Regions from separate parts of the Mesorhizobium sp. B3-1-9 genome, predicted to be linked through region 3. Evidence: predicted binding sites of a transcription regulator. Region 3 holds the regulator's gene; each other region holds the start of a gene.

Region 1 (8,022 bases), on a different contig from region 3:
TGTAGGTGGCGATGTCGGTCATGGCGATCACGTCCGCTTCGTGCTATGGATTTGACGCTCAAGACGCGGAAGCAGATCCACATGGACTCTACCGGTTGGATGCATCTTGGCGTGCTGTTGCTGGTCTTCGCCGGCGTTGCGGCTTTTGCGCTTCGGAAGATGTTTCTCCCCGCGCCAAAGGAGCCCCCGCACGGCGAGACCGTTGCCGGTGCCAGTGGCTACGGCTCGGGCGGCGGCTCGTTCGATGGCGGCGGCATTCCGGTAGCGGGCACTGAACTCATTCCGCCGCCTCCCGCTTTTCCTCGGCGGCCTTGTCCTCGTTTTCCCGCGCCTCGTATTCGGCGCGCATGCGGCGAACCAGGCCGAGCTCGGCCTGGAAGTCGACATAATGCGGCAGCTTCAGGTGCTCGACGAAGCCTGTGGCCTGGACATTGTCGGAATGTGAGATGACGAATTCCTCGTCCTGCGCGGCGGCGACGACGTCCTCGCCAAGCTCGCTCGCGCGCAGCGCCCGGTCGCACAGCGCCATGGCCATCGCCTTGCGCTCGCTCTGGCCGAAGACCAGGCCGTAGCCGCGGGTGAACTGCGGCGGCGCCTTAGCCGAGCCCTTGAATTGGTTGACCATCTGGCATTCGGTGACGCGGATGGAGCCGAGCGGCACGGCGAAGGGCAGTTCCGGCACGTCGAGTTCAAGCTCGACCTCGCCGATGCGCACCTCGCCCACGAAGGGATGGTTGCGGGCGTAGCCGCGCTGCGTCGAATAGCCGAGCGCCAGGAGAAAACCCTCGTCGCCGCGTGACAGCGCCTGCAAGCGGATGTCGCGCGCCATCGGGAATTGCAGCGGCTCGCGCGTGATATCGCCAGGCACGTGGTCAAGCGGCATGTCGCCATCGGCCTCGATCAGGCCTTCATGGGCGAGGATCGCCGAAACGCGCGGCATGGCCTCTGGCCCGACCGGACGCTGCGCCGGCGTCTCGACCTCGGCGCCGGCGGCAAGCTCGGGATCGAGCAGGCGGTGGGTGTAGTCGAAAGTCGGACCAAGCACCTGGCCGCCGGGCAGGTCCTTGTAGGTTGCCGACACGCGCCGCTCGAGCTGCATCGTGCCGGTATCGACGGGGTTGGTGTAGCCGAAGCGTGGCAGCGTGGTGCGATAGGCGCGCACCAGGAAGATCGCCTCGATCATATCGCCGCGCGCCTGGACGACGGCGAGAGCCGCCAGCTCGCGATCATAGAGCGAGCCTTCGCTCATCACCCGGTCGACGCCGAGCGCCAGCTGCTCGACGATCTGGTCGAGGCGCAGCGCCGGCACCGAGCGGTCACCGCGGCGGCGGTCGGCCAGCAGCCGATGGGCGTTGGCAATTGCGGCCTCGCCGCCTTTCACCGCGACATACATGTCATGCCTCCATCGACTTGATGCGGGTGGTGCGCGGCAGGCAGGCGAGGCTGCCGGGCGCCGCCAGGATGATGTCGACGCCGCGCGGGAAACGCTGGTTGTTCTGCTTCCACTGCTCGACGAAATGGCGCGGCATGCCCGGAGGCGCGATCATCGACGTCTTTTCGATCCCAGGACCGTCGAGCAGCAGCGACGGGCCCGAAGCGAGATCATCGACCAGGAGGATCAGCGTCGTCGAGCGATCGGGATATTCTTGCGTGCCCTGCGCAAAACCGTCGAGCGCCGCCATCTCTTTCGGATTGGCGATCAGGGCGAAATGCGCGTCGGCGGGCGTGTTGGCCAAAGGCGCGCCGGTGTGAAAGCCGAGCCATGCCTTGACCGAGGCGTCCGCCTGCAGCGGCGGATCGAGCCAGACTGGCGTGTCGTTGTCGCAGAGCGCCAGCGCGACCGCGCCTGCCGTCGCCGACAATGGCGCTGGCGGGCGGGCGAGTTGCGGCAGGTCCTGGACGGTGCCGGGGCGCGCCATCGCGTCCATGATGGCGCGGAAGACGGTCTGCGCGTCGAAAACCGGCTCGGTGAAGCCGCCGTCGATCGATTGCGTGGCGATTTCCATCAGTCCTCTCCGCGCACCATGGTGAAGAAATCCACTTTCGTTGCCGCCGTCTCGACGCGCCGCATCTCGCGCGCCGCATCGAGCGCCGCGCGCAAGGGCGCGACCAGCTTCGTCTCGACCGCCTCGCGATGCGCCGGGTCCTGCCAGAGCGCGTCGGCGATCGCCGCGAGCTTTGCCTTGCCCTTGTCGCGGCCGAGCGCATAGGAGTGGCCGACCTTGCCGGATGGCAGCCGCACCGTGGCGCGGGTGACTGTCGCCTCGCCGACATTGAACGGCGCGCCGCCGCCGCCGATCCGCCCGCGCACCGTCACCAATCCGGTCTCCGGGCCGCGCAAAAGCTCTGCCTCGGACGGCAGGCCCGCTTCGTTCCACAGACGGGAGATCTCATCGGCTGCGGCATGCGCCAGCGTCGCCATCAAGGCCTTCCGCCCGGCCTGCTCGCGCGCTTCCTGTCCTCGCATGGCATCGCTCCTCACATGCATAAATTTGTCTATTGATATAGACAACTATACAAATTATACTCATCTCGTAACGGGAGTCCATGACGGGTGGATGACAACCGGAAAAAATGCTTGGGGGCGATGGTGACCGGACTGGCGGCTAGTATCGAAAGGCGTAACGGCGTGTCGCTGTGGCGGCAGATCGCCGATCGGATCCTGCAGGCGATCGCCAATGGCGATTTCGCGGAGAACGCGGCGCTGCCGCCCGAAGTCGCGCTGGCGGAACGTTACGGCGTCAACCGCCACACAGTGCGCAGCGCCATTGCAGCACTTGTGCAGGAAGGCGTGCTGAAGGCCGAGCAGGGACGCGGCACCTTCGTCTTGTCGCGCAAACGGCTGTCCTATCCGATCGGCGCGCGCACGCGCTTCTCGACCGGACTGCAAGGGCAGACGAGCGAGCGGCATATCGCGCTGTTGTCGTCATCGACGGAGCCGGCCAGCCGGCGCATCGCCGAGGCGCTGGGCCTTGCCAAGGGTGCTGCCGTTATCCGCCTGGAGACGCGCGGCGAGGCCGATGGTCATCCGGTGTCGCGCGCGACGACCTGGTTCGATGCCAAGCGCTTCGCCGGCATCGAGGCCGCCATGGCGGAAACGGGGTCGATCACTGCCTCGCTGAAGCGTTTCGGCATCAACGATTATCTGCGGCACTCGACAGTGCTGTCGGCACGTCATGCCGACGCCGACGACCTTGCAGCACTCGATTTGCAGCCCGGCGCCATCGTGCTGGTCACTGTCGCGGTGAACGTCACGCTTGATGGCCAGCCGATCCAGTTCGCGGAATCGCGCTTTCCGGCGGAGCGGGTGGAGTTGAGGCTGTCGGCGTCGTAGGAGATGCTGGCATTGTCTCAGACCCGTGATTGATCTGCCTCACGCTGATGTCAGCCCAGCTCGGCCGCTTAATTGTCAGAGTCTTCGCGTTTGAGGAGCGCCTTCCCCCACTCCGTCGCCGCTTCGCGGCGCCACCTCTCCCCCCTCCGGAGGGAGAGGAAGGGAGCCAGCCGGCATAAGCTCGCACCTTTCCTCTTCCCCCGTCGATCGGGGGAGAGGTGTCGAGCGAAGCTCGGCGGAGCGGGGGTCGACCTACGCGGCGGCGTCAATTCGGGTCAGGTTCACCGGCTGCCGTTTATGACCCGACCTCGATGACCGCCTTGATCAGTCCCGACTTCTCATGCGCCCATCTGGCGAGGTCGCGCGGCGTTCCGGCGAGCGTGGTGCGATGGGTGACGAGCTTGTTCAGCGGCGCCGCGCCGTTGCGGATCGAGGCCGCAACATGGTCGAAATCGGCCTTCAGCGCATTGCGGCTGCCGACCAGCGTCATCTCGCGCTTGTGGAATTCGGGATCGGAGAAGGCGATGTCGTCCTTGACGACGCTGACCAGCACCAGCGTGCCGCCATGCGCGACATGGGCGAAGGCGGACTGCACCGACGGCGTGTTGCCCGTCGCGTCGAATACGAGGTCGAAACCCTCGCCGGAGGTTGCTTGCCGGACCAGTTCGGCAGCCGTCGCCTCCGAGCCGTCCAGCGGGGTAAAGCCGAGTTCCTTTTCGGCGAAGCCGAGGCGCTCGGCGCTCATGTCGAGCAAGCTGACATCCAGCCCGGCGATGCGCGCGAAGATCGCCGTGCCGAGACCGATCGGCCCAGCGCCGATGACCAGCGTGCGCGCGCCGGGAGGCCCGAGCGAACGGCGCACCGCATGCGCGCCGATGGCCAGGAATTCCACCGCCGCGGCGTCGGCCAGCGACAGGCCGTTTGCCGGGTAGAGGTTCTCAACCGGCACCAGGATCTCGTCGCACATGGCGCCGTCGCGGTGGACGCCGAGCACTTCGATCTTCACGCAGCAATTCGGTTTGCCGTGCCGGCAGGCGATGCATTTGCCGCATGAAAGATAGGGGTTGATGACGACCGGCTCGCCGACGGCGAGATCTACGCCTTCGCCCTTCTCGACGATGGTGCCGGAGACCTCATGACCCATGATGCGCGGATAGGCCAGAAACGGGTGCTTGCCTTCGAAGATGTGGTAGTCGGTGCCGCAGATGCCGACATGGCTGACGGCAACCCGCGCCCAACCGGGCGGGGGCGCGCCAGGGTCGGCGCGGTCTTCGAGGACAAGCTCGCCGGGTGAGCGGCAGACGACGGCTTTCATTTCGCAAATCCAATATTCAAAAAAGAACGCCGGCCTCGTACGAACGAGGCCGGCGGAAGTCAGGGAGGATTCATTTGCCGCGACGGCGCAGGCCGTCGAAGTAGACGATGACGATGATCAGCACGCCGGTGATGATGCGCTGCCAGAACGAGTTGACGTTGAGCAGATTGGCGCCGTTGTTGATAGTGGCGAGGATGAAGGCGCCAAGCAGCGGTCCGTGCACCGAGCCGACCGCCCCGAACAGCGACGTGCCGCCGATGACGGAAGAGGCGATCGCCTGCAGTTCCCAGCCTTCGGCCTGGGTCGGATTGCCGATGCCGATGCGGGCGGCAAGCAGCACGCCGACGAAGGCCGCGCACAGGCCGGACAGCGTGTAGGCCATGTAGATGGTGCGCTGGACGTTGACGCCGGATAGGCGCGAGGCCTCGGCATTGGAGCCGACGGAGAAGAGGTAGCGGCCCCAGCGGCTGTGGTGCAGGAAGATGTAGGCGGGCACGCCGACAAGGATCACCATCCAGAACAGATTGGGAATGCCGATAAAGGAATTTCTGGAGAAGGCGGTGAAGCTGTCGCTGTTGATGTTGATCGAATTGCCGTTGGTCATCAGCAGGCCGATGCCGCGCAGCGAGGTCAGCGTCGCCAGCGTGATGATGAAGGGCGGCAGGCCCATCCTGACGATGCCGAAGCCATGAAACATGCCGATGGCGACACCGACCAGCAAGGTGGCCAGAATGGCCAGCCAGATCGGGACGCCGGCGTTGATCAGCATGGCGACGACCACTGTGCCGAAGCCGACCACGGCGCCAACGGAAAGGTCGATGCCGCCGGTGATGATGACGAAGGTCTGGCCGACCGCCATGATGGCGATCATGGAACCCTGGCGCAGCAGATTGGCGATGTTGTTGCCCGAAGCGAAGCTCGGCGTCGCCACCGACAGGACGATCCAGAGCAGCACCAGCAGCGCCAGCAGCGTCAGGCCGAACAGGACATTGTAGTTGCGCTTCGGCTTTTCGGCGGAGATCGCCTCGGTGCTCATGTCTGTCCTCCCAATTTCTCTTGTTTCTCGGCGAGCGCCTGGGTGAGAATGTCCTCGTGATCGGCGGTGCGGAAGCCATGCGTGGCGACCAGCTTGCCGCGCCGGAACACATGCAGCGTGTCGGCCAGCTCGTAGACCTCAGGCAGGTAGGACGAGATCAGGATGATGCCCGCGCCCTTGGACAGCAGCTCGCCGAACAGGCGGTAGATCTCGGCCTTGGTGCCGACATCGACACCGACGGTCGGCTCGTCGAAGATGAACAGCTTGGCGCCGTGCGCCAGCCATTTGCCGATGACGATCTTCTGCTGATTGCCGCCCGACAGGCTGGAGGCCAGCGCGCCGCGCGTCGGCGTCTTGATCCTGAGGCCGGCTATCTGGCGATCAGCCTCGGCCTTCTCCTTGGCGCCGGAAATCAAAAGGTTGCTGGAGATGCGTTTGTAGATCGGCAGATTGAGGTTCATGCCGACCGGCAAATTGAGGCAGAGGCCCTGATCGCGGCGGCTTTCCGGCGCCAGCGCCATGCCGAGCCGGATCGCGTCGTGCTCGGAATTGACCTGGACCTCCTTGCCCTCCCACAGGATCTGGCCGGCCGACTTCCTGTGGCGGCCGTACAGCGTGGTGACGAACTCGCTGCGGCCAGCGCCGATCAGGCCGTAGAGGCCGACGATCTCGCCGGCGCGTACGGTCATCGAGATATTCTCGAAGCCCTTGCCGGACAGGTTCCGTGCTTCGACGATGGTCGCGCCCGGCGTGAAATGCTCCTTGTGGTAAACCTGCTCAATCGAGCGATTGATCATCATCTTGACCAGTTCGGCGTCGTTGGTCTCGGCGATGTTGCGGGTGCCGACCAGCGTGCCGTCGCGCAGCACCGAGACGCGGTCGGCGAGCTCGAATACTTCCTCCATGCGATGGCTGATGTAGATGATGGTGACGCCTTCGCCCTTCAGCCGTCGGATCAGCGTGAACAACTGGTCGGCTTCCTTGCGGGTGAGGTAGGCGGTGGGTTCGTCGAAGATCAGGAATTTGGTGCCGCGCACGGTGGCGCGGGCGGCGGCGATCAATTGCTGCTGACCAATGGTGAGGTCGCCAAGCACGACATGCGCCGGCAGGTCGAAGCCGAGATCGTCGATGATCTTCTGCGCTTCCCTGACCATGGCGCGCTGCTGGAGGATGCCGAAGCGCGAATCCTCTTCGCCAAGGAACATGTTGGCGGCGACCGTCAGGTGACGGCAAAGCACGACCTCCTGGTGAACGGCGTTGATGCCGAGCGCCATCGCCTCATGAGGGGTCGCCAGGGCTGCCGGTTTGCCTTCCCAGATGACATCGCCCGCGGTGCGCGGCATGACGCCGGTGAGAAGCTTTATGAGGGTCGACTTGCCGGCGCCGTTCTCACCGACGATGGCGTGGATCTCGCCCGCCTTGAACGCGAGATGCACGGGCTTCAGCGCATGCGTGCCGGGATAGCGCTTCTCCAAGCCGTGGAGCTCGAGGATCGTCCGGCCCGGCGCCAGCGTGGGGGCGGGGTGCAGGTCCTGCGCCTTCGACGTCATGACAATCCTCCCAGATTGATCCTAACCGTTGGATACACAGCGATGCGTCTGCGCGCATCTTGAGGACTGAGCCTAAAGCAAGCCGGCGAATTGCCAAGCCGCTGTGACGGCTGTTTCCGGGGCGCCGAGGCCCCGGAAACGACTGCAAGCGACGTTGCTCAGTTGAGCTTCGGGTTGAGCAGCGCGTCGATCTTGGGATCCTTCATGTTGGCCTTGGTCACCAGATTGGCGCCGGTGTCGACATTGGCCTCGACCTTCTCGCCCTTGGAAGCGGCCAAAGCGGTCTTGATGCCGTCATAGCCCATCCGGTACGGATCCTGGACGACCAGCGCGGAAATGACGCCGTCATTGAGGAACTTGATCAGCTTCTCGTCGCTGTCGAAGCCGACCAACGCCAGCTTGCCGCCAAGGTTGTTCTCGGCGACAGCCTGACCGACGCCCTGCGCCATTATCAGGTTGGACGCGAAGATGCCCTTGAGGTTCGGATTGGCGGTTATCAGGTCGGTGGCGATGTTGAGGCCGGTGGTGGCCTGGCCGTCGGCGTATTTGTCGGCGACCAGCTTCAGGCCCGGATATTTTGCCTTCAGCTGTTCGGTGAAGCCCTGTTTGCGCTGTTCGAGCGAGCCGGCGCCGGGGGCGTTGGTGATCAGCGCGACGTCGCCTTCGATCTTGCCGCCATTGGCGGCGGCGATGGCGGCGGCGAGGCCGTCCGCGGCGACGCGGCCGCCCTGGACGTTGTCGGTGGTCAGGAAGGAGGTGAAGGCCTTGGAGTCGGCGCCCGAGTCGA
Region 2 (8,022 bases), on a different contig from region 3:
CGGCCGCCAACCAGGAAAAGCTCGCCTGGAACATCCAGAGTGCGCTTGTCGACGGTTTTGTGCTGTTCTGCATCGAAGGCGGCTCGCGCCTTGTCGATCTGACGCGCGAGCGCAGGCTGCCCTTCGTTGCGCTGGAGCTCGGCTTCCAGGACGAGACCGTGTCGGCCATCGGAGTCGACAATGTCGCAGGCGCAAAGCTTGCCGCCCGCCATCTCGCCGAGCTTGGCCATCGCCGCTTCGCCGTCCTGTCGCTCGGCTTTGCCGACAATCGCACCGGCTTCGCGACGCCGGAAGCGGTGCGCAGCGCGGTCTACACCGGAACGCGCGATCGCCTTGCCGGCTACTTCGAGGAGCTTTCCCGCTTCGGCATCGATACGGCGAAAATCCCGGTCTATGAGACCGAGAACGAAGAAAAAAGCACCAGGGCCGGCCTCGAGGCGATCTTTACCAAGGGGGAGCCGCCGCCGACCGCCATCCTGGCTATGTCGGATCGCATGGCCCTGATCGCCATCGACTGGCTGAGGGCACGCGGCCTCAATGTTCCCGGCGATGTCTCCATTGTCGGCTTTGACGGCGTGCCGGACGGCGCGCTGGCCACGCCGCCGCTGACGACGATCGCCCAGCCGATCATCGAGATCGGCCGCCGCGCCGCGCGCATGATCCTCGACCATGACGGCGCGGTGCGGCGCGAGACGATGGGCGTCGAGTTCGTCGTCAGAGGCTCGACCGGTCCGGCGCCGAAAGCCTGAGCGGGCTCAGGTAATTCCGCGCGGATAGGCCACCCGGCACTTTCCTTGCGCTGCGGTCAGTAGCCGCCCGCCCGCGCCGGCAGCGGCTGCACGCCGAACGTCGCACGCGCAGGCTCCTCGCGTACCGGCTTGGCGCGGGAGGGGCCGAGGCTCGCAAGCCATTCGAGGTAGAGTGCAAGCGCGAGTTGCATGGCGATGCCTGCAGCGATCAGAAGCGTGTCGTAGGCCGGGCCGCCCGGATTGATCAGCTTCAGCACCTGCGCCGCCATGGCAAGCAGCGTGCCGGCGATGAACACCGGCAGCGAGCGCTTGCCCAGGATCGCCAGCGGATTGTCGGGCCGGACGCGGAAGAGGTTCGAGACAGCCGGCAGCGCCACGATCAGATAGCTGACCGACAGGATGTGCAGCAGCCGAGGCAGCGACAGGAAGGTCTTATCGAAGCCGCCGATCACCACCGGCAGGTCGAACCAGGTGATCTGCCCCCAGAGCGGGCTGTGCACCCAGATCGCCGCTCCGATCACATAGATGCCGGCGGCACCAAGCAGCCACGGATTGACCGGGATCCGCCCGCCGCGCTTCACATGCAGCATGGCGGCAAGGCCGATGTTGAAAAGGAACTGCCAGGACAGCGGGTTGAGGAACCAAAGGCCTGGCTCCGGATAGTTCGGCGGCGCGATCTGCCAGATGCCGGCGACGAGCCACAGCAGGCCGGACGCGATCAGCGCCGGCACGGGCCGATAGCTGACGAACAGCACGAAAGCAGGCGCCGCCAGAAGCAGCGCCGCATAGACGGGCAGGATGTTGTTATAGCCGAGTTGGTGGCCGAGCGTGACGATGCCGAGCAGCACCTGCGGCGTGTTGCGCATCAAGGGTTCGATGTTGATCATCGTCAGGATTTCCGGCCGGTGCGCGAACAGCGCGGCGGCGCAAAACAGCGCGACCACCACCATCGTGATGACGATGTGGGAGATGTAGAGCACGCCAGCGCGCCGCCACATCTTCAAGGTCGCGAGCAATCGGCCGCCCGGCTTGAACTTCGTGCCATAGGCCAGCGCCACCGAGATGCCGGAAATCAGCACGAAGGCCTCCGCCGCATCGGAAAAACCGAAATTCTTATAGGTCCAATTCTCGAAGACCGTACCAGGCACATGGTCGACGAAAATGGTGAGCAACGCGAGCGCGCGCAGCACGTCGATCCGCGTATCGCGCTCGACGACACGCTTGTCGCGATCGTTGGAAACAGGGGTGGTCATCGACAAAAGGCCTCAAAGCTGGTTGTTCATAGCCAGCAATGCGACCCCCGGGGCGCACCGCTTCGATTCCTCCCAGGGGAGTGTATCGGCGGAAAAACGGCCTGAATTGCGCCTGGTTCAATCAACTTTCGCGGAGCGCGAAAATATTCCGTTTTGAAGCCGGCAAATCAACGAATCTCTCATGGAATCAAATGGATGTGAGCGTGTTCGAATATAGCGACGAAAACAGCATCCTGCGCGAGGATCTGACATTTCCCTACCGTCTGCTGAAGCCGGCAAACGCCAGCGGCGACTGCCTCTTCATGCTGCACGGGTCAGGCGTAGACGAGACGACGATGCTACCGCTGGCGATGCAGATCGCGCCGCGTTCGGTGATCGTCGCGGCGCGCGGCCGCATTCGGCAGGAGGACGGATTTCGCTGGTTCGAGCGAATCACGCCGACCAGTTTCGAGCAAACCTCCATCCGTGCCGAGACGGCCGCCTATGCCCAATTCGCGACGGAAGCCGGGCGGGAGCATGGGCTCGACCTGCAACGGGCGACCTTCCTTGGCTATTCGAACGGCGCCAATGTCGTCTCCAGCCTGATGCTGCTCCATCCCGGCCTGGTCAAGCAGGCGGCGCTGTTGAGGGCGATGCCGGTGCTCGACAATCCTCCAACGTCAGATCTTAGCGGCACACGGGTGCTAATCGTCGCCGGCGCCGCCGACCAGATCTACGGACCGTTCGCGCTCGCACTAGTGACGCTGTTCAGCGAGCGCCGCGCCGAGGTCGACGCGCGCATCGTCGCCTCGGGCCATGAATTCGGCAATGCGGACGCCGCGATCGTGCGGCAATGGCGGGCGGCGCCGGCTGCAGAAGCCTCCGCATAGGCGCTGAAATGTAATCTATTTCACGGCCCAAGCGCCACGCCCGGCCATGTCATATGTCTGTCACACACTGTCTATCGAGATACTGTTCACCGAGGGGGAGGTCTCAATGGCCGACGAGAACAGCATCACTCTGCTCGACGACACTTCGAAGTTGCCCGCCATTGCCGCCAGCCCGGGCGAGGTCGCCAGGATCGAAGGCGGCATCGATATTCGCGACCGAGCGGCGATTTCGATCTTCGGCGACCGCGCCCAGCAAGCGGTCAGCGACTATGCCGACAAGATTCTGTCGCAGATCCGCAACCGCGATCTCGGCGACACCGGCACATTGCTTACCGACATCATCATGAAGGCCAAGAACCTCGATCCGGCTTCGCTGAAGGACGAAGGGTTCTTGAGCAATTTGTTCTCCTCGTTCAAGGCACGGCTCGAGCGCTTCAAGGAAAAGTACGAGGACGTCGCCGGTCAGATCGACCGTATCGGCCTTGAGCTCGACCGTCATAAGGACACGCTCAGGCGCGACATCGCCGTGCTCGACGACCTGCACGAGCAGACCAAGGACTCCATCCTCAACCTCGACGCCTATGTGCAGGCCGGCAAGAAATTCGTCGACAACTACCGCGCCGACGAACTGCCGAAGCTGAAGGCCGCGGCGGAGGCGAAGAGCGCCGACACCGCCGGCTCCCTGGAGGCGCAAACCTACCAGGACGCCGTGCAGGCGCTCGACCGGCTGGAAAAGCGCATCTTCTACCTGGTGCAGGCGCGCCAGCTCGGCATCCAGCAATTGCCGCAGATCCGCATTGTGCAGTCGGGCGACGAGACGCTGATCGAGAACCTGCAGGCCACCTCGGTGCTGACCGTGCCGGCTTGGAAACAGAAGATGGTCATCCTGCTTGGGTTGACCAACCAGAAGTCGGCGCTGGAGCTGCAAAAGACGGTGACGGACGCCACCAACGAGATGATCCGCCAGACATCGAAGATGATGAAGGATCAGGCCATTTCAATCGAGGAGCAGGCGCAGCGCGGCATCGTCGATGTCGAGACGCTGGCGCAGGCCAACCGCGACCTGATCGACACGGTGCAAGGTGTGCTCAAGGTCCAGGAGCAAGGCCGGCAAAAGCGGGCCGACGCCGAAAAGCAGATGGACCAGATGACCGCCGACCTCAAGAAAGCGCTCACCCAGGGCTGACGGGGCCTCGATGCCAATGAAGCTTTCGTCCGTTCTGGCGTTGGCGGCCGCGCTGCTGCTGGCGGCCTGCAATTCGGGCAACGTCAAATTCTCGATCGTCTCCGGTTCGGAGAACACGGTGCTGGAGCCGATCGTGCAGGAGTTCTGCGCCAAGCAGGGCGCGACCTGCACCATCTCCTACCAAGGCTCGCTCGATATCGGTCTCGGCCTGCAGAAGGCCAGCGGGCTCGATCAGGACGCGGTCTGGCCGGCGTCGAGCGTCTGGGTCGACCTGTTCGATACCGGCCGCAAGGTACGCAACCTCACCTCGATCGCGCAGATGCCGGTCATCCTCGGCGTGCGCAAATCCAAGGCCGCCGAACTCGGCTGGATCGGCAGGCAAGTCTACATGAAAGACATCCTTGCCGCGGTGAAGGACGGCAAGCTCAAATTCCTGATGACCTCGGCCACGCAGTCCAACTCCGGCGCCAGCGCCTATCTGGCGATGCTCTCCAGCGCGCTCGGCGGCAAGGAGGTGATCCAGCCCGGCGACCTCGACAACCTCTCCGTGCACGACACGGTCGGCGCCCTGTTGCAGGGTGTCGAGCGCTCTTCCGGATCTTCAGGCTGGCTGGCCGACCTCTATGTCGATTCCGCGCGCAAGGGCACGCTCTATGACGCGATGTGGAATTACGAGGCGACGCTGAAAGAGACCAACGACAGGCTGAAGCAAATGGGCGACGAGCCGCTCTACGCGGTATATCCGGCCGATGGCGTCGCGGTCGGCGATTCCCCGCTCGGCTTCATCGATCACGGGCGCGGCGCCGATGTCGAAAAGTTCTTCGCCGACCTGCTCGCCTATCTGCACTCGGACACGGTGCGCAAGCGCATCGCCGACACTGGCCGGCGACTGCCGCTCGGCGGCGCCGCGGTCCAGGCGACGGCCGAGCCCAACTGGAATTTCGATCCGGGCAAGCTGGTGACGTCGATCCGCATGCCGGAACCCGCAGTGATCCGCAAGGCGCTTGACCTCTACCAGCAGGCGCTGCGCAAACCGTCATTGACGGCGCTCTGCTTCGACTTCTCGGGTTCGATGGAGAACGAGGGCGAAACGCAGTTGCAGCAGGCCGCGCAGTTCCTGTTCACGCCGGAAAAGTCGAGCGAAGTGCTGGTGCAATGGACGCCGTCCGACCACATTTTCGTGCTGCCTTTCGACAGCAAAGTGCGCGACATTTTCGACGCGACCGGTGATCCTGCGGGCCAGAACCAGCTGCTTGGCGACGTGGCGCAGCAGCGCGCCGGCGGCGGTACCGACATGTATGCCTGCGCCTCGCAGGCGCTGCAGAAGATCCTGACGACGCCCGACCTGCCGAAATACCTGCCGGCCATCGTCATCATGACGGACGGCCGCACCGATGGCAGCGCCGAGCCGTTCTTGGCTGAGTGGCGCCAGGCGCCGCTGCGGGTGCCGGTGTTCGGGATCACCTTCGGCGATGCCGACAAGAGCCAGCTCGACAGTCTCGCCAAAGCGACCTCGGCGCGTGTCTTCGACGGCGGCGGCGACCTTGCTGGTGCCTTCCGCGCGGCGCGCGGCTACAACTAAGGCCAACCATGCGCGGCTTGTTCGGCAATGACTGGAACTGGATCGCGGCGGGGCTGGTGTCGGCCGCGCTGCTGATTGGTCTCGGCACACTCACCCACTTCCCCTTCCTGGTCTCGGCGGTGATCTCGGTTCTGGTCTTTGCCGGATTGATCTTCGTGCTGGCGCCACGCCAGCTGTTCGAAGGGCTCGACCTGCGCTCGATCGGCGGCGGCCAGGTGGCGTTCGCGCGCGAATTGCTGGCGCAGGCGCAGCCGGCGGCCGACCGGCTGGCGGCTGCGGCCGGCTCTATCGCCGACAAGGACATAAAAGCCAAGGTGAAGAACCTTTCCGATATCGCCGCCGACGTCATCTCCAAAGTCGAGGCGAAACCGGCAAGCGCTGCTTCCGTGCGGCGCTTCCTGACCTATTACGTGCCGCAGGCGGCGGAAGTCGCGGAAGGCTATGCCACGCTTGCCGATCGCCGCGCGCCAAGCCAGCAGCGGCTTGCCACTGTCGGCGCGGTGATCACCAAGCTGCAGGACGCCTTCGTCCACTATGCCGACAGCCAGGCGGACTCCGAGCTTGGCACGCTCGACGTTGACCTTCGACTCATCCAGGAGTCGCTGAAAGAGGATATCGGTCGCTGATGGCCCTTTCTCGCCGCGCTTTCGGACTGGGACTGCTTGCCGCCGCCGCGGCCGGAACGGGCGGCTATCTGACGCTCAAGGACCGGCCGGAGTTCCGCGGTTATCTCGGCAACCGCGCGCATCTGTTCGGCTTCGTCGGCGGCGAGAAGCAGGCTTTCCTGGCCGACCCCGATGTGATCGGCGCGCTTGGCGGCTACGGGCTGGAGCTCGACGCGCGTGTCGCCGGTTCGGTCGAGATGGTGCGCGAGCCGGCACTCCTGACGCAGAAGCCGCAATTCCTGTGGCCATCCTCGTCGATCATGGTCGATCTCGCGCGTAAGAGCGGCGTCTCGATCCGCAACGACCAGGTGGTGCTCAATTCGCCGATCGTCGTCTACACCTGGGGCCCGGTGATCGAAGGCCTGAAGAAGAGCGGCTTGGTCACCGTCGCCGCCAAGGGCGGCTACAACCAGCTCGATCTCAAGGCGCTGCTCGATGCCATCCTGGCCGGCAAGAACTGGTCGGATCTCGGCATTTCCGAACTCTATGGCCGCGCACGCATCGTCTCCACCGACCCCAACCGCTCCAATTCCGGCTTCATGTTCGCAGGGCTCGTGCTCAGCCTGATGAGCGGCGACGTGGCGACGCAGGAACTGCTTGCCCGGCATGGCGAGGAGGCGAAGTCGATCTTCCGCAGCATGGGCCTGAAATCGTCCTCGTCGGGCAAGCTGTTCGACCAGTATATCGCCGGAGGGCTCGGCGCCGAGCCGATGGTGGTGGGCTACGAAAACCAGCTCGTGGAATGGGCGCTTGCCGATCCGGAGCGCTGGCAGCGCGTGCAGGCCGGCGCCGGCGCCAAGCCGGAGATTCTCTATCCGCGCCCCACCGTCTATTCGGCGCATCCGCTGATCGTCATCGATCCGGCGGTCGATCCGCTGCTCGAAGCGCTGACCAGCCCGAAGCTGCAGCAACTCGCCTGGTCGAAGCACGGGTTCCGCGGGCCGCTCGGTACCGTGGCGGGCGATGCAGACGCCATCGCCGGCGTGCGGCCGGCCGAGATCGAGGCGGTGCTGCCGATGCCTTCGGCCGACGTCATGCTTTCTCTGCTGTCGCAGATGGAAGGCTGACCGGCCAGCTTGGCCGATCCCTCACCCCTGCCCCATCCTGTTCCAGGCATCCAAACCCGCAATCTTGTAAGCCTCGGCCAGCGTCGGGTAATTGAAGGTGTTGTTGACGAAGAAGTCGACCGTGCCGCCGAGGTTGATCACCGCCTGGCCGATATGGATGAGTTCGGTCGCGCCTTCGCCGACGATATGGGCGCCGAGCAGGCGGCGCGTCTCGACAGAGAACAACAGCTTCAGGAAGCCGCTTGAGACGCCCATGATGTGGCCGCGCGAGGTCTCGCGGAAGCGCGCCAGGCCGACCTCGTAGGCTGCGCCGCTGTCGCGCACCTGTTCTTCCGACAGGCCGACCGTGGAAATTTCCGGCACGGCGTAGATGCCATAGGGAAAGCTCTCCGGCGGCGGCGGCAGGTGGACCCCGAAGGCATGGCAGGCGGCTACCCTTCCCTGCTCCATTGACGTCGAAGCGAGGCTCGGGAAGCCGATGACGTCGCCGGACGCGTAGATGTTTGAAACCGTGGTCTGGAAGGTATGCGGATCGACCTTGATGCGGCCGCGGGCGTCGGCCTCGATGCCGACCGTGTCGAGGCCGAGGCTGGCAACATTGCCGGTGCGGCCGGCTGCGTAGAGCACCATCTCGGAGCGGATGGTGCGGCC
Region 3 (8,022 bases):
CACGAAGCTCACCATTTCCGTGACGGATACCGGTATCGGCATTCCGGAAGACAAGCTGAAGCTGGTGTTCGAGAAATTCAGCCAGGTCGACACCTCCTCGACCAGGCGGCATGAGGGCACCGGGCTTGGCCTTGCCATCACCTCGCGGCTGGTCGAGATGATGGGCGGCGAGATCGGCGTCGACAGCGCCGAAGGCAAGGGCTCGACCTTCTGGTTCACCGTCACGCTGCCCAGGGCCGAGCAGGGCGGGCAGCGCATCATGCCGGTCGATGTCACCGGCGCACGCGTGCTCATCGTCGACGACAACGCCGTCAACCGCTCGATCCTGAGCGAGCAGATGGCGTCGTGGACGTTCGATTCCTGCGCGGCCGAAAGCGGCGCCGAGGGGTTGAAGGTGCTGATTGCCGCCGCCGCCTATGGTGTGCCGGTCGATTGCGTGGTGCTCGACTATCAGATGCCCGGCATGACCGGCGCCGAGATGGCGCGCATCGTGCGCAACACGGCGGGCCTGGCGCATACGCCCATCATCATGCTGACCTCGGTCGACCAGTCGCTTGCCGGCACGGCCTATCGCGACCTCGGCATCGATGCGCAGCTGATCAAGCCGGCGCGCTCCTCCATTCTCCTGGAAACGCTGGTCTCGACCATCCAGCGCCACCGCCACAGCAGCACGGCCGCGCAGCCGCAACCCGCCATTGGCGCCGGCAGCTCCCCGCAAGCCGCTCCGGCGCAGACGGCGGCATCGGACCGCGCCATGCTGCAGCCGCCGCCGGCGCGGGCACGTCCACGCCCTGCCGATGCGGAGCGCGGGCTCGACATCCTCGTCGCCGAGGACAATGAGGTGAACCAGATGGTGTTCACCCAGATCCTCGGCGAGACCGGTTACCGCTTCGAGATCGTCGGCAATGGCCGCAAGGCGCTCGACGCCTTCGGCAGGCTCAATCCGCGCATGATCCTGATGGACGTGTCGATGCCGGAAATGAACGGGCTGGAGGCGACGGCCGCCATCCGCAGGCTCGAGGAGGACATGGGCACGCATGTGCCGATCGTCGGCGTCACCGCGCACGCGCTGAAGGGCGACCGCGAACGCTGCCTGGAGGCCGGCATGGACGATTACCTGCCGAAGCCGATCAGTCCGCGGGCGCTGCTCGAAAAGCTCAAGCGATGGCTGGGCTCGGACGTCGAGACCCGGCGCAACGCAGGTTAGAGCAATATCGGGAAAAGCGTGAAACGCTCAAGCTCCGGCGCCTTCGCGTAGCCGTCCGTCCCGGAACTGCGCGAAATCAAGAGTCAAGGCGGATTTTAGCCGGCTGGCGGGCGCAGGGCGTTGACGCATGCGTATGGTGCGATCGCACCATACCAAAGCAAACGCCAAGCTCGGACAATCACGACATTGATTCCGCTCTTCGGTTACGGGCGGGAGCAGCGACCGCCAACAAGAAACAGCGTCGACTCTACCCCAACGGACCTGTTTTCGGCGATGGCCAGGCCATGATCCGCTCTGGCATTCAGGCAACGCACTCTCGTCCGGATTTTATTTCCCGGCGGCCATCATCCGGCCGCCGGGATAAATTTTGTTTCAAAAGTCAGACAAGTTACTGATTCCCGCGGCAAACTCCGGCCGGTCCTTCGAGGCCGCCGCGGACCCTTCCGAGCATCCCCGTTCAGGCGTTACCGGGCTGACACGAAACTGTCATGCGACTGTAATAATCGAAGGCTATTGCGCTCACCGGGCGCCGATAGAACGGGTGCCGAAAGACCATCTTCCGAACAGGAGCAGGCCACATGAGACATTTCATCCGCTCGGCGGCCGTTGCGATTGCAATGGCTGCGGCATCAACCCTTAGCATCTCCGCCGCAATGGCAGCCGATATCTCCGGCGCCGGCGCCACTTTCCCCTATCCGATCTATGCGAAGTGGGCCGACGCCTACAAGAAGGAGACCGGCATCGGTCTCAACTACCAGTCGATCGGCTCCGGCGGCGGCATCAAGCAGATCAAGGCCAAGACCGTGACCTTCGGCGCTTCCGACGCGCCGCTGAAGGGCGAGGATCTGGACTCCACCGGGCTCGCGCAGTTCCCGATGGTGATGGGCGGCATCGTTCCGGTCGTCAATCTCGAAGGCATCAAGCCGGGCGAACTGGTGCTCGACGGTCCGACGCTGGCCGACATCTTCGCCGGCAAGATCACCAACTGGAACGACGAAGCGATCAAGAAGCTCAACCCCGACGCCAAGCTGCCCGACCAGGCGATCGCCGTCGTCCACCGTTCGGACGGCTCAGGCACCACGTTCAACTTCAGCTACTACCTGGCTGACGTCAGCGCCGACTGGAAGTCGAAGGTCGGCGTCAACACCGCGCTCGAATGGCCGGTGGGCATCGGCGCCAAGGGCAATGAAGGCGTCGCCAACAACGTCTCGCAGACCGGCGGCGCGATCGGTTACGTCGAATACGCCTATGCCAAGCAGAACAAGCTGACCTACACCGACCTGGTCAACAAGGACGGCAAGAAGGTCGAGCCGACCGCCGCCGCGTTCTCGGCCGCCGCGGCCAATGCCGACTGGAGCTCGCAGCCGGGCTACGGCGTCATCCTGGCCAACCAGGCCGGTGCTGAATCCTGGCCGATGACGTCGGCCACCTGGATCCTCGTCTACAAGAAGCCCGACGACACTGCGGCCACGACCGAAGCGCTCAAGTTCTTCGCCTGGTCCTATGCCAAGGGCGACGAGCTGGCCGCGGGCCTGGACTACGTTCCGATGCCCGACGCGGTCGTGAAGAGCGTCGAGGAAATGTGGGGCAAGGACATCGTCGACGCGAGCGGCAAGCCGCTTTACTCCGGCATGTAATTCCTAGCGAATAAGGAGGGCGTCTCCGGCGCCCTCCTGTCTCTTTCGAAATGCGAGGGGCTAAATGACAGCCGTTTCCGACGCCGCGACATCGTCCGCCCTGCGGACCAGGGAAGCGACAGTGCGCCGCTTCGCCTTCACCGACATGGCATTCCGGACGGCCACGCGCCTTTCCGCCATCCTCGTGCTGGTTCTGCTCGGCGGGGTCGCGATCTCGCTGGTCGCCGGCTCGTGGGAGGCGCTGTCGAAGTTCGGCTTCTCCTTCCTGACCACCGAATCCTGGAACCCGGTCACCGAGAATTTCGGCGCCCTGGCGCCCATCTACGGCACCATCGTCACCTCGGCCATCGCCATTCTCATCGCTGTGCCGATCGGCATCGGCATCGCCATCTTCCTGACCGAGCTCTGCCCGCGTCCGCTCAGGCGCCCGATCGCCATCGCGGTCGAGCTGCTCGCAGGCATTCCCTCGATCATCTACGGCATCTGGGGCCTGTTCGTTTTCGCGCCGTTCCTGCAGACGACGATCCAGCCCTTCGTCATCTGGCTCTTCAAAGGCATCCCCGGCCTCAACAGCCTGTTTGCCGGCCCGCCCTACGGCATCGGCCTGCTGACCTCGTCGCTGATCCTTGCCATCATGGTGCTGCCCTTCATCACCTCGATCACCAAGGACGTGTTCGACACGGTGCCGGCGGTGCTGAAGGAATCGGCATACGGCATCGGCTGCACGACCTGGGAAGTGACCCGGCGCGTGACCATCCCCTATACCCGCGTCGGCATCATGGGCGGCGTCATGCTCGGCCTCGGCCGCGCGCTCGGCGAGACGATGGCGGTTACCTTCGTCATCGGCAACGCGCACCGCATCAGCGCCTCGCTGTTTGCGCCGGGCACGACGATCTCGGCGACCATCGCCAACGAATTCACCGAAGCCGACGGCAATCTCTATACATCCTCGCTGGTATCGCTCGGCCTGATCCTGTTCATCATCACCTTCATCATCCTCGCGCTTGCACGCTACATGCTGTTGCGCATCGATAGCCGCACGGGAGCCTGACCGATGTCGACTGCCGCATCGCTTCACCAAAGCCGCAAACGCAAGAATGCCGTGATGATGGCGCTGTGCGTCGTCGCGGCTGGCATCGGCCTCGCCTGGCTGGCGCTGATCCTCGGCGCCCTGCTCTACAAGGGGCTCTCCGGGGTGAACCTGGCGGTGTTCACTGAAATGACGCCGCCGCCCGGCGACGCCGGCGGCCTGCTCAACGCCATCTACGGCAGCATCGTCATGACGATCATCGGCATCGTCGTCGGCACGCCGATCGGCGTGCTGGCCGGCACCTACATGGCCGAATATGGCCGCTTCTCGAAGCTTACGACGGTGGTGCGCTTCATCAACGACATCCTGTTGTCGGCGCCATCGATCATCATCGGCCTGTTCGTCTATGAGCTGATGGTGCGGCCGATGGGGCACTTCTCGGCGATTGCCGGCGCCGTCGCGCTGTCGATCCTGGTGATCCCCGTCGTGGTGCGCACCACCGAGGACATGCTGAACCTTGTGCCCAATGCGCTGCGCGAAGCAGGCGCCGCCATCGGCGCGCCGCGCTGGGTGGTGATCCGCTCCGTCGCCTACCGCGCGGCAATGTCGGGCATCGTCACCGGCATATTGCTGGCGATCGCCCGCATCTCCGGCGAGACGGCGCCGCTTCTCTTCACCGCGCTCAACAACCAGTTCTGGTCGAGCAATCTCAATGCGCCGATGGCCAGCCTGCCGGTGACCATCTTCCAGTTCGCTCTCAGCCCTTACGAGGAATGGCAGCAACTGGCCTGGACGGGCGCACTCATAATCACCCTGACGGTTCTCGGGCTGAGCATCATCGCCCGCAGCCTAACCGGACGCAGAGAGGACAGATGAAACCGATGTTGTCCACCGACCTGAACGCAGCCGACACGACCGTCGAGAAGGCCAAGATCGAGGTCAAGAACCTCAATTTCTACTATGGCCAGTCGAAGGCGCTGAAGGACATCAACCTGTCCCTGCCCGAGCGCAGCGTCACAGCCTTCATCGGCCCGTCGGGCTGCGGGAAGTCGACGCTGCTGCGCGTGCTCAACCGCATCTACGAGCTCTATCCGAAGCAGAGCGCCGAGGGCCAGGTGCTGCTCGACGGCAAGAACATCCTCGACCGCTCGCAGGACCTCAACCTGCTGCGCACCAAGATCGGCATGGTGTTCCAGAAGCCGACGCCGTTCCCGATGTCGATCTACGAGAACATCGCCTTCGGCGTCAGGCTCTATGAGAAGATCAGCAAGGCCGAGATGGATAGCCGCGTCGAGCAGGCGCTGAAGCGCGCCGCGCTGTGGACCGAGGTCAAGGACAAGCTCAACGCCAGCGGCCTCAGCCTCTCGGGCGGCCAGCAGCAGCGCCTGTGCATCGCCCGTACCGTGGCGGTGAAGCCCGAGGTCATCCTGCTCGACGAGCCGGCCTCGGCGCTCGATCCGCTGTCGACCGCCAAGATCGAGGAACTGATCGACGAGTTGCAGGCCGACTACACGATCGTCATCGTCACCCACAACATGCAGCAGGCGGCGCGCGTGTCGCGGCAGACGGCGTTCATGTATCTGGGCGAGCTGGTGGAGTTCGACCGGACCGAGAAGATCTTCACCTCGCCTCGCGAGAAGCGCACGCAGGACTACATAACCGGCCGCTTCGGCTGAGTTCATACGAGGACATCATCATGGCCGAACATACCGTCGCCTCCTTCGACGAGGATCTGAGGCAGATCAGCCGGCTCATCAACGACATGGGCGATCTCGCCAGCTCCATGGTCGGCGGTGCGACCAGGGCGCTGCTCGAGACCGACAATGCGCTGGCGCAGCGCGTCGTCTCCGACGACGCCATCATGGACGCTCGTCAGCGCGAGCTCGACGACCGCGCCATCACGCTGATCGCCAAGCGGCAGCCGATGGCGGACGACCTGCGCAACGTGGTCGGCTCGATCCGCATGGCGGGCGACCTTGAACGCATCGGCGATCTCGCCAAGAACATCGCCAAGCGTGTCGGCTCGGTCGGCGTCAGCGCCGCGCCGCGCGACCTCACGCATTCGATCGATTCGATGGCGCAGCTGGTGCTGATCCAGGTGCAGGCCGTGATCCAGGAATATATGGTGGGCGATGCCACGGCGCTGGCCAAGCTTCGCAACGACGACGAGCGCATCGACGTCAAATACACGTCCGTCTTCCGCGAGCTGTTGACCTACATGATGGAAGACCCGCGCAACATCACCGCTTGCACGCATCTTCTGTTCTGCGCCAAGAACCTCGAGCGCATCGGCGACCATGTGACCAACATCGCCGAGAACGCCTATTATGTGCTGACCGGCACGCAATTGCCCGCCAATCGTCCGAAGCAGGACGAGACCGCAATGTCGGCGCCGGCGGCCTGACGAAAAGGTTACCCCGATGATCGCGCCACGCATCATGGTGGTGGAGGACGAGGAGCCGCTGGGGGTGCTGCTCCGCTACAATCTCGAATCCGAGGGTTACCAGGTCGAAGTGGTGACCCGCGGCGACGAGGCCGAAATCCGCCTTCAGGAAAACGTTCCCGACCTGCTCGTGCTCGACTGGATGGTGCCGGCGGTTTCCGGCATCGAGCTCTGCCGGCGTCTCAGGATGCGGCCCGAGACCGAGCGGCTGCCGATCATCATGCTGACGGCGCGCGGCGAGGAAAGCGACCGCGTGCGCGGCCTCTCGACCGGCGCCGACGACTATCTGGTCAAGCCGTTCTCGACGCCCGAGTTCATGGCGCGCGTCAAGGCGCTGCTACGCCGCGCCAAGCCGGAGGTGCTGTCCAGCGTGCTCAAGGTCGGCGACATCGTGCTCGACCGCGAATCGCACCGCGTCTACCGCAAGAAGAGCGAGATCCGGCTCGGGCCGACCGAGTTCCGCCTGCTCGAATTCATGATGCGCCATCCCGGCCGCGTGTTCTCGCGCAGCCAGCTGCTCGACAATGTCTGGGGCGAGACGATCTATATCGACGAGCGCACCGTGGACGTCCATGTCGGGCGCCTGCGCAAGGCGGTCAACAACGGCCGCATGCCGGACGTCATCCGCACCATCCGCGGGGCGGGCTACGCGATCAGGGAGGATTAGTCCCTGGACGCCAAAGTCCTGACGGGTCAGGCACTTCCAACAACCACGTTGATGGGTAGCCGAGACGCTTGTACTTCGTCATCCACGGGCGGAGCAAGGAGCGTAGCGACGCAGCGCAGACCCGAGGATCCATTCCGTGACTTCCACGCGCCGCTATGGCGCAGAACTCTGCACCGCTGCACCGTACGATCGAGGTAACGGCATGGATTCCAGGGTCTGCGCGCGTCGCTTCGCTCCTTGCTCCGCCCTGGAATGACGAAGTCGCCGTGGCTTCGGCCAATCTCCAACGTTGGTGCGATTCGCGGCTTCAGCGCCACGTTCGCTCAGGCCACGTTCTTCCCGGCCCCCGCTCTGGCCTGCACCCCCGGCGCGAAAATCTCCTGATCGACGAAGGTCAGCGCGCGCATGGCGCAGCCTTCGCGGATAAGCGGCAGTTCGTTCGGCTCGGTGTCGAAGGAGATCGATTCCGAGTGCTGGCCGCCGGCGGTCTGGGCGATCGCCTCTCGCAGCGCCGGCTCGATCAGGTCGAAGGCGGCCGCGCTTACGCCGACCATGGCGACAGGCGCCGGGTCGATAAGGGCGAACAGGCTGCCGAGGCCGAAACCGAGTGCTTCGCCGGCCCGGCGATAAGCCTCCCGCTCGGGTCCGTCCTCCTGCCGGGCTTTCGCGGCCAGCGCGCGCATATCGGCGTCACCGACGTCGGTCGGCGTGGCATCCTCGCTTATTCCCATGGCGCTGCGCCAGATCGCGTAATTGCCGGCATAGGCCTCGACGCAGCCGCGGCGGCCGCAGCGGCAACGCGCGCCGCCCGGACGATGGATCATATGGCCGAACTCGCCGCCGGAGGAATGTGTGCCGCTGAACAGCGCGCCCTTCAGCACCAGGCCCATGCCGATACCGTGCGAGAGCAGGATGGCGATGAAGTCGTCGCGATAGCGCTCGGGATCGCGCCATTGCAGCGCCACCGCCATCATGTTGCAGTCGTTCTCCATGGTGGCGGGAATACCGAATTCCCGTTCGAGGAGGTCGGCGAAAGGG

The links. The regulator PhoB, encoded in region 3, activates phosphate uptake and scavenging genes when phosphate is short. The targets are predictions, from matches to a motif close to TGTCATNNANCTGTCAT.
Positions count from the first base shown of each region.
Region 1: the regulator PhoB is predicted to act here: its motif matches at 2,548-2,564, upstream of phnF (phosphonate metabolism transcriptional regulator PhnF).
Region 2: the regulator PhoB is predicted to act here: its motif matches at 2,919-2,935, upstream of FJW07_RS08040 (toxic anion resistance protein).

Region 1 covers NZ_VFTJ01000010.1:102,019-110,040, reverse strand. The annotation lists gene FJW07_RS19260 (alpha-D-ribose 1-methylphosphonate 5-phosphate C-P-lyase PhnJ) at 1-22, opposite strand, end outside; gene FJW07_RS19255 (carbon-phosphorus lyase complex subunit PhnI) at 278-1,393, opposite strand; gene phnH (phosphonate C-P lyase system protein PhnH) at 1,395-2,006, opposite strand; gene phnG (phosphonate C-P lyase system protein PhnG) at 2,006-2,467, opposite strand; gene phnF (phosphonate metabolism transcriptional regulator PhnF) at 2,588-3,334, shown strand; gene FJW07_RS19235 (zinc-binding alcohol dehydrogenase family protein) at 3,630-4,649, opposite strand; gene FJW07_RS19230 (ABC transporter permease) at 4,720-5,685, opposite strand; gene FJW07_RS19225 (sugar ABC transporter ATP-binding protein) at 5,682-7,235, opposite strand; gene FJW07_RS19220 (ABC transporter substrate-binding protein) at 7,394-8,022, opposite strand, start outside.
Region 2 covers NZ_VFTJ01000003.1:369,764-377,785, reverse strand. The annotation lists gene FJW07_RS08055 (LacI family DNA-binding transcriptional regulator) at 1-749, shown strand, start outside; gene opgC (OpgC domain-containing protein) at 806-2,002, opposite strand; gene FJW07_RS08045 (alpha/beta hydrolase) at 2,206-2,871, shown strand; gene FJW07_RS08040 (toxic anion resistance protein) at 2,978-4,057, shown strand; gene FJW07_RS08035 (substrate-binding domain-containing protein) at 4,068-5,639, shown strand; gene FJW07_RS08030 (5-bromo-4-chloroindolyl phosphate hydrolysis family protein) at 5,648-6,265, shown strand; gene FJW07_RS08025 (hypothetical protein) at 6,265-7,371, shown strand; gene sthA (Si-specific NAD(P)(+) transhydrogenase) at 7,393-8,022, opposite strand, start outside.
Region 3 covers NZ_VFTJ01000020.1:74,071-82,092, reverse strand. The annotation lists gene FJW07_RS26200 (response regulator) at 1-1,207, shown strand, start outside; gene pstS (phosphate ABC transporter substrate-binding protein PstS) at 1,786-2,844, shown strand; gene pstC (phosphate ABC transporter permease subunit PstC) at 2,909-3,895, shown strand; gene pstA (phosphate ABC transporter permease PstA) at 3,899-4,750, shown strand; gene pstB (phosphate ABC transporter ATP-binding protein PstB) at 4,747-5,550, shown strand; gene phoU (phosphate signaling complex protein PhoU) at 5,571-6,278, shown strand; gene phoB (phosphate regulon transcriptional regulator PhoB) at 6,295-6,984, shown strand; gene FJW07_RS26165 (ROK family protein) at 7,308-8,022, opposite strand, start outside.